One region of the Neglectibacter sp. X4 genome, then DNA from elsewhere that is predicted to be linked to it. Evidence: riboswitches for the same ligand, from Rfam matches in the RefSeq annotation. Region 1 holds a riboswitch; the other holds the start of a gene.

What was found. Region 1 has a riboswitch for lysine ahead of D1841_RS02710 (Na+/H+ antiporter NhaC family protein). Riboswitches for the same ligand answer to the same signal wherever they lie in the genome.
Region 2: another riboswitch for lysine. It lies ahead of D1841_RS01985 (hypothetical protein); the one in region 1 lies ahead of D1841_RS02710 (Na+/H+ antiporter NhaC family protein).

What each region holds. Positions count from the first base shown of each region.
Region 1 covers NZ_QWLE01000002.1:142,228-148,319, reverse strand. The annotation lists gene D1841_RS02715 (sodium:alanine symporter family protein) at 1-570, shown strand, start outside; gene D1841_RS02710 (Na+/H+ antiporter NhaC family protein) at 652-2,268, opposite strand; lysine riboswitch at 2,334-2,511, opposite strand; gene D1841_RS02705 (ThuA domain-containing protein) at 2,680-3,483, opposite strand; gene D1841_RS02700 (helix-turn-helix domain-containing protein) at 3,767-4,375, shown strand; tRNA gene D1841_RS02695 (tRNA-Thr) at 4,788-4,863, shown strand; tRNA gene D1841_RS02690 (tRNA-Tyr) at 4,926-5,010, shown strand; gene D1841_RS02685 (hypothetical protein) at 5,348-5,827, opposite strand; gene D1841_RS02680 (hypothetical protein) at 5,839-6,030, opposite strand.
Region 2 covers NZ_QWLE01000001.1:394,095-400,186, forward strand. The annotation lists gene D1841_RS01970 (HD domain-containing protein) at 1-251, shown strand, start outside; gene D1841_RS01975 (hypothetical protein) at 248-460, opposite strand; gene queA (tRNA preQ1(34) S-adenosylmethionine ribosyltransferase-isomerase QueA) at 457-1,506, opposite strand; lysine riboswitch at 1,588-1,757, shown strand; gene D1841_RS01985 (hypothetical protein) at 1,879-2,166, shown strand; gene asd (aspartate-semialdehyde dehydrogenase) at 2,359-3,438, shown strand; gene dapA (4-hydroxy-tetrahydrodipicolinate synthase) at 3,548-4,441, shown strand; gene dapB (4-hydroxy-tetrahydrodipicolinate reductase) at 4,479-5,231, shown strand; gene D1841_RS02005 (ACT domain-containing protein) at 5,259-5,717, shown strand; gene D1841_RS02010 (glycosyltransferase family 2 protein) at 5,953-6,092, opposite strand, start outside.

The DNA of each region.
Region 1 (6,092 bases):
GCCGGGGCCGGAGGGACGGCGGGGATGGTGCTTGCCATGCAGGCCGGGATTTCCCGGGGGGTGTTTACCAACGAAGCGGGCCTGGGCAGCTCTGCCTTTGCCTATGAGGAGGTGGAGGGCCGCGCCCCGGCAGAGCTGGGATATATGGGGATTTTCCAGGTGTTCCTGGACACCCTGGTGATGTGTACGGTGACAGGGCTGTGCATCCTGTGCTGCCCGGCCCCTGGCCTTTCCGGGGCGCAGCTTACCTTTTACCCCTTTGAGCAGGCTATGGGGATTTGGGGCCGCTGGGCCGTATCCCTGTGCACAGTGCTTTTCGCCTTTGCAACCTCGGTGGCCTGGTGCTGTTACGGGAGGAGCGGCCTGTTCTACCTTACCCGGGGCAGGGGGCGCACAACCTTTGCCCTGGCCTTTGCCGGGGCTGCTGTGGCAGGGTGTGTGCTGCCTTTGGAAACCCTGTTCCGCTTTGGGGACGCCTGCAACGGCCTGATGGCCCTGCCCAACATCTGCGCCCTGTTCCTCCTTTCCAAAAAGGGGCTTTCCTGGCTGGGCCAGGAGGAAAAGGGGTAGCGGAAAAAGAGGCGCATCCCCCAGCCTGACGGCCAAAAGGGTGCGCCCCGGTTTTTCTATCCTCTTTTCAGGAGCACTCCCTTATGCCCCCTGCTTTTTGCCGTGGATGGTTTTCATGGCAAACAGGGTGCCCACCATCAGCAGGATGGAGACGGGCAGGGCGATAAGGGCATTGGGCACAAAGCCCGCGAACAGGTAGGACACAAAGCTGACAGCCGCCGCTGTGATGGCATAGGGCAACTGGGTGGACACGTGATCCACGTGGTCGCACTGGGCGCCGGCGGAAGCCATGATGGTGGTGTCGGAAATGGGGGAGCAATGGTCGCCGCAGACAGCCCCCGCCATGCAGGCGGACACGCACACCACGCCCAGGGGATCGGTCAGGGGGAACACGCTGAGGGTGATGGGGATGAGGATGCCAAAGGTGCCCCAGCTTGTGCCAGTGGCAAAGGCCAGGAAGCATCCGATGAGGAACACCACAGCAGGCAGGAAAGCCTGGAAAGCCCCGGCAGAGCCTTTTACTACGCCTTCCACAAACACCTTGGCGCCCAGGGAATCTGTCATAGCCTTCAGCGACCAGGCAAAGGTGAGGATGAGGATGGCAGGCACCATGGCCCTGAAGCCCTCAGGGATGCAGTCCATGGTCTGGCGGAAGGTCATGGTTTTGCGCAGGCAGTAGTACAAAATGGTGAAGGCCAGGACAAAGACAGAACCAAGCATCAGGCCTACAGAGGCGTCGGAACCCGAGAAAGCCTCCACAAAGGACGCGCCCTCAAAGAAGCCGCCGGAATAAATCATGCCCACAACGCAGGAGATGATCAGCACAACAATGGGCAGCACCAGATCCAGCACGATGCCCTTCTCCTCTTCCTCCTCCCCGGCTGCGCCCGCATAGGGGTTTTTGCCGCCCCACAGGTCGCCATCATTTTGGGCGCTGCGCTCGAACCGAGCCATGGGGCCAAACTCCATCTTCATCACTGCCATGCCAATCATCATGACAATGGTGAGGATGGCGTAAAAGTTAAAGGGGATGGCCTTGATAAACAGGCTGAGGCCGTTGCCGTCCTCCACATAGCTGGCCACAGCCGCCGCCCAGGAGGAAACCGGGGCGATAATGCACACAGGCGCGGCGGTGGCGTCGATGAGATAAGCAAGCTTTGCCCGGGACACCTTGTGCTTGTCCGTTACAGGGCGCATAACAGAGCCTACGGTGAGGCAGTTGAAATAGTCATCGATAAAGATAAGTACGCCCAGGGCCACAGTGGCAAGCTGCGCGCCCACCCGGCTTTTGATGTGCTGCGCGGCCCAGCGCCCGAAGGCGGCGGATCCGCCGGCCTTGTTCATCAAAGCCACCATGGCACCCAAAATTACCAGGAACACCAGGATGCCGATGTTGTACCCATCGGACAGCACGCTGACAATGCCTCCCTGGAACACGTGGAGCACAGTGCCCTCAAAGGAATAGGCGGAATAGAGCAGGCCGCCTATGACAATGCCCACAAACAGGGAGGAGTACACCTCCTTGGTGATAAGGGCCAGGGCAATGGCGATGACCGGGGGCAGCAGCGCCCAGGCGGTGCCATAGAACCCGCCCCCCTCCGCGGCGCTCTCACCGTTTCCGGCAAGCAGGGGGCCTACAAACACTGCCACCAGGATAACCGCCAGCAGCACCCCCTTGATAAGGTTTGCTTTCTTCATGTTTTTCCCTCTCTCATGCAAAAAGTCATGACATACTCTGTCATGACTTCACAAAAAGGCATATGAATCACAACAGCGCTCCGCCCTCCCTGCAAGGAAGGCGACAGTCTGCGGGATCTTCTCCCGCAGCCCGGCAAAAGGAGCTGGGCGCTCCTTAGCCTCGGCGGCATCCCCTTTCCGCTTCCACCCCTGCCCGGGGCCTGCTGGAAACGTACTCTTGTCAGCCGCGCCTCTATCATGCTTATGCTTATCATACCCCCTCCCGCCCCGCTTGTCAAGCGGGATTTGGGGAAATTGGCAGGCAGGAAGGGCATGAGGCAATATCTCCGGGTTCGGGAACACCTGGAAAGCAAAAATCCCCCGGCCCAGGGGGCCAGGGGACATGCTTACTGCCGGCAGATGCAGGGAAGATTACCGTAAAAGCTCTTCCGGGGACTTTTCAATCCGGGGGCTTTCCAGCTTTTCAATCCACTGGGCAGGCGCAACCCACCGCACAGCGTTTTCAATAATCTTCACAATAATGGGATTGTGATAGGAGGGGAATGTCTCGTGGCCCGGCTGGAAATAGAAAATCTTGCCGTTGCCCCGGGTCCAGGTGGCGCCGCTGCGGAACAGCTCGCCGCCCCTGTACCAGTTGGTGAAGAGCAGATCGTCCGGCTTGGGGATATCGAAAGGCTCACAGTACACCTCTTCCCGCTCCAGCTCAAAGGTTTCAGGGACGCCCTGGGTGATGGGATGGATCGCGTTCATCTTGTAAACCCGGGTGAAGTCCACTTCCCGCCATTTCAGGTTGCCACTGGTGCCCAGGAGATACCGGAAGGGCTTGGAGAGGTGGGCAGAGTGCAGGCCGATGAAGCCCATGCCCCGCTGCACCCGGGCCACAACCTTATAGGCCAGCTCGTCAGGCACGGCATGGTGGGCGATGTGCCCCCACCAGATAAGCACGTCGGTCTTGTCCAGCAGTTCATCCGGCAGGCCGTATTCCGGATCAAAAAGGCTGGTGTAAGTAACGTTCATGTCCTCGTTCTGGTTCAGGGTGTTGGCCAGGGTCTTCAGGTGGCCGTCCGGGTACACCTCTTTAATTTCGGCTACGTTCTTCGCGATTAAGGCCTCCAGGTGGCCCTTGCGCTCTTCCGGGATGCCTGCGGGCATAAACTCGGGACGGAGTTCCCCCCGCTCCTCCACTGCCTCATACCATACGGTTACATTAATCATAGCTGTTCATTCCTTTCAAGGATAGTTAAGGGCTTGCGCTGAAAAACAGCGGGCGCTTTGAAATGTTTCCCGCTTTTATCAGGCAGCCCCAAATGCACTATATAGATTATACACCAAAGGGCAGGCAGGCTGCAACTGGTTTTTGTGAAAATTTTCTTGTACGAAGGCAAATCTCCCGCCTGGCCCGCGCCCTCTCTACGGAGCGTAGGTTGCAGGGGGCTGGCTGTTTTGTTATAGTACATACAGGTTGAAACCAAACTCTTGAAAAGGAGCGCGAAGCTTTATGAATCACTATGTAGCAGGGGCCGCTGTTAAGGCCCTGCGGGAAAAGAAGGGGCTGACACAGGCCCAGCTTGCGGAAATACTGGCGGTCAGCGACAAAGCCGTTTCCAAATGGGAAACAGGCCGGGGCCTGCCGGATATATCCCTGCTGGGGCCGCTGGCGCAGTCGCTGGGCGTCTCCATTCCGGAGCTGCTGTCCGGCGAAACCATTACTAACCGGAACAGAACCGCCAATATCCTGCGCTCAAAATTTTATGCCTGCCCGGTCTGTGGCAACACCATCCACGCCACAGGCGAGGCCATGGCAGCCTGCTGCGGCATCACCCTGCCGCCGCTGGATCCGGAGGAGCCAGATGAAGCCCACGCCTGCAGCGTGGACTATGTGGAGGACGAAATTTTTGTCACCATCAGTCATCCCATGGAGCGGGAACACCATATCTCCTTCATTGCCTATGTCACCATGAACCGCGTGGACATGGTAAAGCTGTATCCAGAGGGGAACGCTGAGGCCCGATTTTTCCTTCGGGGCAGTGGGCAGCTCTTCTGGTATTGCAACCGGCATGGCCTTTTCAGCCGTACTGTCCAGCGCAAGGGCAGGAAAAACGGATAGGGCAGATCCTGGAAAAAGCCAGTCTCCAGGCGGGTTTGCAGGGCTTTTCTTTGTGCCAGTTTGATAAAAACGCTTTTTCGGACAGAAGTGGATTGATGGAAAAGGTAGATTCTTTTCAAAAACATTGACAACCGGCCCTTTTACCTACTATAATATACTCGTACTCAGCCAAGCGTACAAGCTTGCGGCATAGGGCCGCACTTTTCAATACAACTCCTCCCCAAAAGAAGGAAAAGGATCGGATGTTCCGGTCTTTTTCCTTTTTGTGGCGGAAAAGCATGGATATTGGCGCGGCTGAGCAGCCGACATTTTTTGTTCGCAAAACTTCTTCCAGAAAAATTGCAAAAAACGCAGAAATACCCCTTGACTTTCTCCGCTGATTGGGATATAATAATTAAGCGCTGAAAAATTCGCTGGTGTAGCTCAGTTGGTAGAGCAGCTGATTTGTAATCAGCAGGTCAGGGGTTCGAGTCCGTTCACCAGCTCCAAACTGGGCGGTCCGGCCCGACAGGAAGGCCGGACAAGCCTTGTATAAAATTGCATAATTTATGGGGGAGTTCCCGAGCGGCCAAAGGGGGCAGACTGTAAATCTGTTGTCGACGACTTCAGTGGTTCGAATCCACTCTCCCCCACCATTGACAAAGCCTTGCATGGAATGTGCGGGGCTTTTGTTGTATGTAGCCAAATTATTTTGGAGCGATTTTCTACACTGGGTGGGGAACGGTCAAAGCTGGAACATCGCAAGTTGTTTTGCTCGGTTGCATATTAAAATGGATATTGCGGATAAGGTTTCAGCTTATTCTTTTTGCGAGTTTGGCGTGGCTCCGTCGGCTTTTTGTCCTGACCCACACCGTGACCCACATGCGGAAATGGTCAGAAATAACCGGAGAGTGCCAGGGGCGTTTTTGACCCACACCGTGGTCTCGCCTGTCGGCTCGGTCGGTTCGCAGCTTGTCTGCCACTGGCAGACGCTCACCCCACACGCGGAAATAAACGGAAACGGCTGGATGCCTCCGGATAGGAAGTTCCAGCCGTTTTTCTCGTTTGCCCCACACTCACATGACCTTCTCCATAAAATTTCCCATCTTTTCTGCGGCTTGCTCCTGCTTTTGGCGGGTGGCGTGGGTGTAGGTTCTCAGCGTGAAACCTGCGTGGGGAACGGTCAAAGCTGGAACATCGCAAGTTGTTTTCGCTGTTAAGCCAGCTCCGGATATTCGATAGGCTGTAGCGGTTATTCCCCTGCGCCTGGCGGTCAATATTTTCATTTTCCGGCTCTGAGCCGTCAAAGGCGTAAAGTGCCACCTGGTACTGGCTGCACAGGGTAACGCTGCCCGCAGGATACCCCTGATGCAGCAGGTCTGCCACCTGCCAGGCCACAGGCTCCCCCAGGCAGAGGCTTTCCGGGTTCCGGACTTTATCCCCCACATTGAGCATGAGAAGTGTTTTTGCCATGTTCCCGCCTCCTAGATATAAGCTTTCCCGGCTTCAAACCGGCCCTGCAGCACCTCCAGCGCCCCGGGTCCATCGAACTCCTGGGCCTCTACAAAGTCAAGCCCCTGGGCGTCCAGCAGATCCCGCAGGTGCATCTGGAACACCAGGTGGGCAAAATCGCTGGTGAGGGCCGCCAGCTCTGCCCGGTCTGCCTTTGGGGACATGGATTTGAAAGCGCTTTCCTTCCCCCCTGGCCCGGTACAGCCTGTTCCAGTAATAGGCGTTT
Region 2 (6,092 bases), on a different contig from region 1:
CCCGGGTGCGCAAGGATGCAGTGCTGGCGGCGGACATCCATGACCGGGTGAATTACGCAGTGGAGGACATGCGGCTTGAAATTGACCCGGAGCAGAAGGTCTGTACATTTAATATTGTGATAGACACGGAAATATGCCCCGTTATGGAATACTTTGAAATTTTCCTGGAGCGCATGGTGCTGTGCCGCAAGGCCGCAAGAACCCTGGGCCTGCAGTTCGAGCTTATCATCAACAACACCCGGCTGCTTTAAAAGCCTTTGGGGCCGCTCCAAAGCTGGGTTCCGGCAAAGTTTGCTATATCTTTTCTATATTCAACTTTCCTATGAGCCGCCAGTGTCCTGAACGGCATTAGTAGGGCGCGGATATACACAGATATAATCCCTTTTAAGCAGAATGTCTTAGAAAAGCCCAGAAACCGCTTGGCTTCTGGGCTTTTCAGCGTCTCGCTGACGATATTCACTTCAGGTCTCCAATAAACATCGCATCCCCAAAACTGAAAAACCTGTACTGTTCCCGCACTGCCGCCTCATAGGCCCGCAGCACATGTTCCCTGCCCGCTAAAGCAGATACCAGCATAATGAGGGTGCTTTCCGGCAGGTGGAAGTTTGTAATAAGCCCGTCCAGGCCCTTGAACTGGTAACCCGGATAGATAAAAATATCCGTCCAGCCCTGGCTTTCTTTAAAGCGCCCCTCCCGCCGGGCCACAGACTCTATGGTGCGGCAGCTTGTAGTACCCACAGCTATCACCCTGCCCCCCCGCTCTTTGGTGGCATTTATCATGTCGGCTGTGGACTGGGGCATGTAATAATGCTCGGCGTGCATTTTGTGGTCGGTGATTCTCTCCGCGCTTACCGGGCGGAAGGTGCCCAGTCCCACATGGAGCGTCACAAACCCCAGTTCCACCCCCTTTTCTTTAATTTTCTCCAGCAGCTCCGGCGTGAAATGCAGGCCTGCCGTGGGGGCGGCGGCAGAGCCTGCCTCTTGGGAATACACAGTCTGATACCGCTCCTTATCCTCCAGCTTTTCCTTAATATAAGGGGGCAAAGGCATTTGGCCTATCTTGTCCAGCAGTTGAAAAAACACACCGTCATAGATAAAGCGGATAAGCCTGTTCCCATCCTCCAGCACGTCTGTAACCTCGCACTGGAGCAGCCCGTCCCCAAAGGTAAAGCGGCTGCCCTTTTTTGCCCGCTTGCCGGGCTTTGCCAGGGCCTCCCAGACATCATCTCCCTTGTTTTCCAGCAAAAGGAACTCCACATGGGCGCCTGTCCCCTCTTTCACCCCGTAAATGCGGGCGGGCAGCACCCGGGAGTCGTTTAAAACTAGGCAGTCGCCGGGACGCAGCAAGTCTGCAATATCCCGGAAATGGCGATGGGTTATCTCCCCTGTTTCCTTGTCAAGGGTCATCAGCCGGGAAGAGTCCCGGGGTTCCACCGGCTTTTGGGCAATCAGCTCCTGGGGCAAATCATAGTAAAAATCGCGGGTCTGTAAAGTATGTTCCTGCATGGCGTTCACCAGTCCTGTAAAATTTTCATAGAATATCCCGGCCGAAAAAATTGACAATGGCGCAAAACTAAGGTATTATAGAGAACGAATAGAGGCGCGGCTTTCAAAAGTAGCGGGATCGAGGTTGCCAGAACCATAGAAGTCTTGTGAAAGGGTAAGCTGCCGAAGGGGATATCCGGCAAGTTGACCCTGGTCGCAGCGGCCAACAGCTTTGCGACTGTCATCAAGTATGATGGAGTGCTATTTACTTAACCAGGCGGCCCTGTGCCGCAGCATTTCTATTATAGGAGATTGGCAGCCGGTTTTCAACCGGTTTTTTTGATTCTTCCCGCAGAACTTGCCAGTGTAAAAAGAGGGAAAAGGAGAATGGCTATGACGGAGGAAGAGCATGCTGTCTTTCAAAAGGCCCTGGACACCTGGGGCGGGGATGCCCAGATCCTCTGCCTGCTGGAAGAGATGGCAGAGCTACAGGATGCCCTGTGCAAGCATAAGCGGGGCAGGCGCACCACAGACGATATTGCAGAAGAGATAGCCGATGTGGAAATTATGCTGAACCAGATGAAGCTTTATTTCCGCGTGGAAGAGGAAGTGAAAGCCCAGCGGGCCAGAAAGGTCGGCCGGGTGGAAGAAAGGCTAAGAAGCCGTACCAATAGGGCATAGCACAAATCTTCCCGGCAAATTTTGCAGGTTTCTGTGTTGGAAATCCTCGACATGCCACAGCATGTCTTGCGGTTTCCGCCTTGAAGCCCACAAAATTTTCTCGAAAATATTTGTACCACTCCTATCGGTACAGCTTCTAAGGAATTAAGCAGAACACGAAACATACTCCCACTAAAGAAAGGAACTTGGAACATGAAACAGTATCGCGTAGGCATTATCGGATGCACTGGCATGGTGGGCCAGCGCTTTGCCACCATTTTAGAAAACCACCCCTGGTTTAAGGTTACGGCCCTGGCAGCCAGCGCCCGCTCTGCCGGGAAAACGTATCAGGAGGCCTTGGAGGGCCGCTGGGCCATGGAGGCCCCCATCCCCCCTGCCATGGCAGAACTGCCCGTATATGACGCGGAGAAGGATATAGACAAGGTTGTCTCTTTGGTGGATTTTGTGTTCTGCGCGGTGAACATGAAATCCGAGGACATTATGGCCCTGGAAGAGGCCTATGCCAAAAAGGAGTGCCCGGTTATCTCCAACAACAAGCAGCACCGAGGCACGCCGGATGTACCCATGATTATCCCGGAATTAAACGCAGAGCACCACAAGGTCATCGAGCACCAGAGAAAGCGCTTGGGCACCAAGCGGGGCTTTATCGCCGTCAAGTGCAACTGCTCCCTGCAAAGCTATGTGCCCGCCATCCATCCCCTTATGGACTTAGGCGTGACAAAGGTGCTGGCCTGCACCTACCAGGCCATTTCAGGCGCTGGCAAAACCTTTGAAACCATGCCGCAGATTTTGGATAACGTCATTCCCTATATCGGCGGCGAGGAGGAAAAGTCTGAACAGGAGCCTTTGAAAATCTGGGGCCATGTGGAAAACGGCGTCATTGTAAACGCCTGCTCTCCTTCCATCACCTCCCAGTGCCTGCGGGTGCCTGTGTCCGACGGGCACATGGCAGCGGTGTTCTTCTCCCTGGAGAAAAAAGCAAGCGTGGAGGAAATTATTGAGCGCTGGAAAAGCTTCCGAGGCCCCGCTCAGGAGCTGGAGCTGCCCAGCGCCCCCAAACAGTTCATTCATTACTTCGAGGAAAACGACAGGCCCCAGCCCAAGCTGGACAGGGATATAGAAGGCGGCATGGCCATCTCTGCCGGGCGGCTGCGGCCCGACACCCAGTATGACTATAAGTTTGTCTGCCTCTCCCACAACACCCTGCGAGGCGCTGCCGGAGGCGGCCTGCTGATGGCAGAGCTTTTGTGCAAGCTGGGCTACTGTGACTGAAAACACAGAAGAAGGAAACGGTACCGGGCACAAAAGGCCGCGTTTTCACAGCTTTTTGTGCGTATCCTGTATCGCATGGCGATTTGACTGATTTTTCGGAGGGATACCTATGACAAAAGAGTTGCTGTTCACCGGCGCCGGTACGGCGCTTATCACCCCCTTTACCCCCTGCGGCGAAATCTACTGGGAGGAATTGGAGCGGCTTGTTGAATTTCAGATAGAAAACGGCATTGATTCCATTATCGCCTGCGGCACCACCGGGGAAGCCGCCACCATGAGCGCGGAAGAACATTTGCAGACAGTGGGCTTTATCATAGAAAAGGTGAAGGGCCGGGTGCCCGTCATTGCGGGCACTGGCAGCAATGACACCAAATTCTGCGTGGAGCTTTCCCTGGAAGCCAAAAAGCTGGGAGCCGACGGCCTGCTGCTGGTAACCCCTTATTACAACAAGACCTCCCAGAAAGGGCTTATCGAAAGCTTCCGCTTCATTGCCGATTCTGTGCAGATGCCCTGCGTGCTCTACAACGTGCCCAGCCGCACAGGCTGCAATATCCAGCCTGAAACCTATCAGGAGCTGGCGGATAACCCCTACATCGTTGCCGTAAAAGAGGCAAACGGTGACACCGCCTCCGTCGCCCGTACCCTAGCTTTGTGCGGGGATAAGCTGGCCGTATACTCCGGGGAGGATAACCAGACCCTGCCCATAATGGCTTTAGGCGGCAAGGGGGTTATTTCCGTATTCTCTAACGCACTGCCCCGGCAGATGCACGATTTAACCGCCGCTATGCTCCAGGAAAACCTGGAGGAGGCAAGGAAGCTTCAGGTGGAATACCTGGATTTGATGGACGGTTTCTTTATGGACGTGAACCCCATCCCCATTAAGGAGGCCCTGTTCCAGATGGGGAAAATCTCCACCAACCATTGCCGCATGCCCCTGACCACCATGCCGGAGGAAAAGCGGCAGAAGCTTGCAGCCCTGCTGCAAAAGCACAGCCTGCTGTAAGCCAGTCCAGACGTGAAAAGGAAAGGAGCCATCGGAAATGACAAGACTGCTGTTGTGCGGTTGCGGCGGGAAAATGGGTGCTGCCGTACAGAATTTTGCCCGAGAGCGGGAGGACTGCAAGATAACCGCCGGGGTGGATATTACCGGCGCGCCCCAGACCGGCTTCCCTGTGTATACGGAAATCGGGGAAGTACCGGAGCCTGCGGATGTTATCATCGACTTCTCCCACCCCTCCGCCCTGTCCGCCATTTTGGCATACTGCAAGGCCCATCCGGGCACAGCCGCTGTGCTGTGTACCACAGGCTATTCCCCGGAGCAGGCCGCCTCCATTGCGGAAGCGGCGGAAACTATGCCCATCTTCTATTCCCGGAACATGTCCCTGGGCATAAACCTGCTCATCGAGCTTTCCAAGAAAGCCGCCGGGGTACTGGGCAGCTCCTTTGACATAGAAATCCTGGAGATGCACCACAACCAGAAAATCGACGCTCCCAGCGGCACCGCTCTCATGCTGGCGGACGCCATAAACGGGGAACGGGAAAACGCCATGAAATATGTGTACGACAGGCACTCCCAGCGGAAAAAGCGGGAGAAAAGCGAGATTGGCCTGCACTCTGTGCGGGGCGGCACCATTGTGGGGGAGCACCAGGTAATTTTCTCCGGGCAGCACGAGGTTATCACCCTGTCCCACTCCGCCCAGTCCAAGGAGCTTTTCGCTTCCGGGGCCATTAACGCGGCGGTTTTCATGAACGGCAAGGCCCCGGGGCTTTACAGCATGTCCGATCTGCTCTGACAGACGGGCAGGAAAGGAAGGCAGACTATGAGCAGTTCCACCGTTATCAGCACCACCGACAACATCACCCTGGTTACATTAGCGGGTTTTCCTGCCAATGTAGATTCCATCTCCCACATTTTCGAGGCCATTTCCCGGTATAACATTAACATCGACATGATTTCCATGGCTCCCACCCACGGCGCTTTTACCGGGCTTTCCTTCACCATTTCCGACAGCGACCTTATCGACATCCTGGCTTTTACCACCCAGCTCAAGCGGGAAACAAATGTAAACGTCATTGTCAGCAGCGTGAACCACAAAATCTCTGTGTACGATCCCGCCATGAAAAATACCCCTGGCATTGCGGCCCAGGTGTTCGGGGCCATTACCGGCACAAACGCTGACATCCGGCTGATTACCACCTCGGAGGTGGAGATTTCCCTCCTGGTCACTGAGGCAGACTTTGACACCGTACTGGCGGCGCTCCAGAAGGCCATGGCATGAAAGGCGCAAGAAATACCCCCGGCGGAGTCGGGGGTATTTTCTTATGCAGGCGTAGCCCTATGATACTAGCCGCGTGTCACGTCACGTTGGTACAGTCTGACATTTGCATAGGTGCCCTCCTCTAAAAACTTATTTTTTCTTCTTTATGCTACTCCTGAGCTTCCCTATCTTACCTTTGCGCCTAAGTATACAAGAATAAGCACCTGCCTGCTCTGCAGGCGGGTGCTTATTTCTGTCAGGTCTTTTTGAGAGAGGCAAAATAAGCCCGGTTATAGGCAATTGCCGGAGAATCTGGCTTACAGGCCGCTGCCAGCTCGTTATAGGCCTCCGCTTCCTGTTCGTTCCCCAGCCTGCTGCTGCAAAGGCACAGCCCCA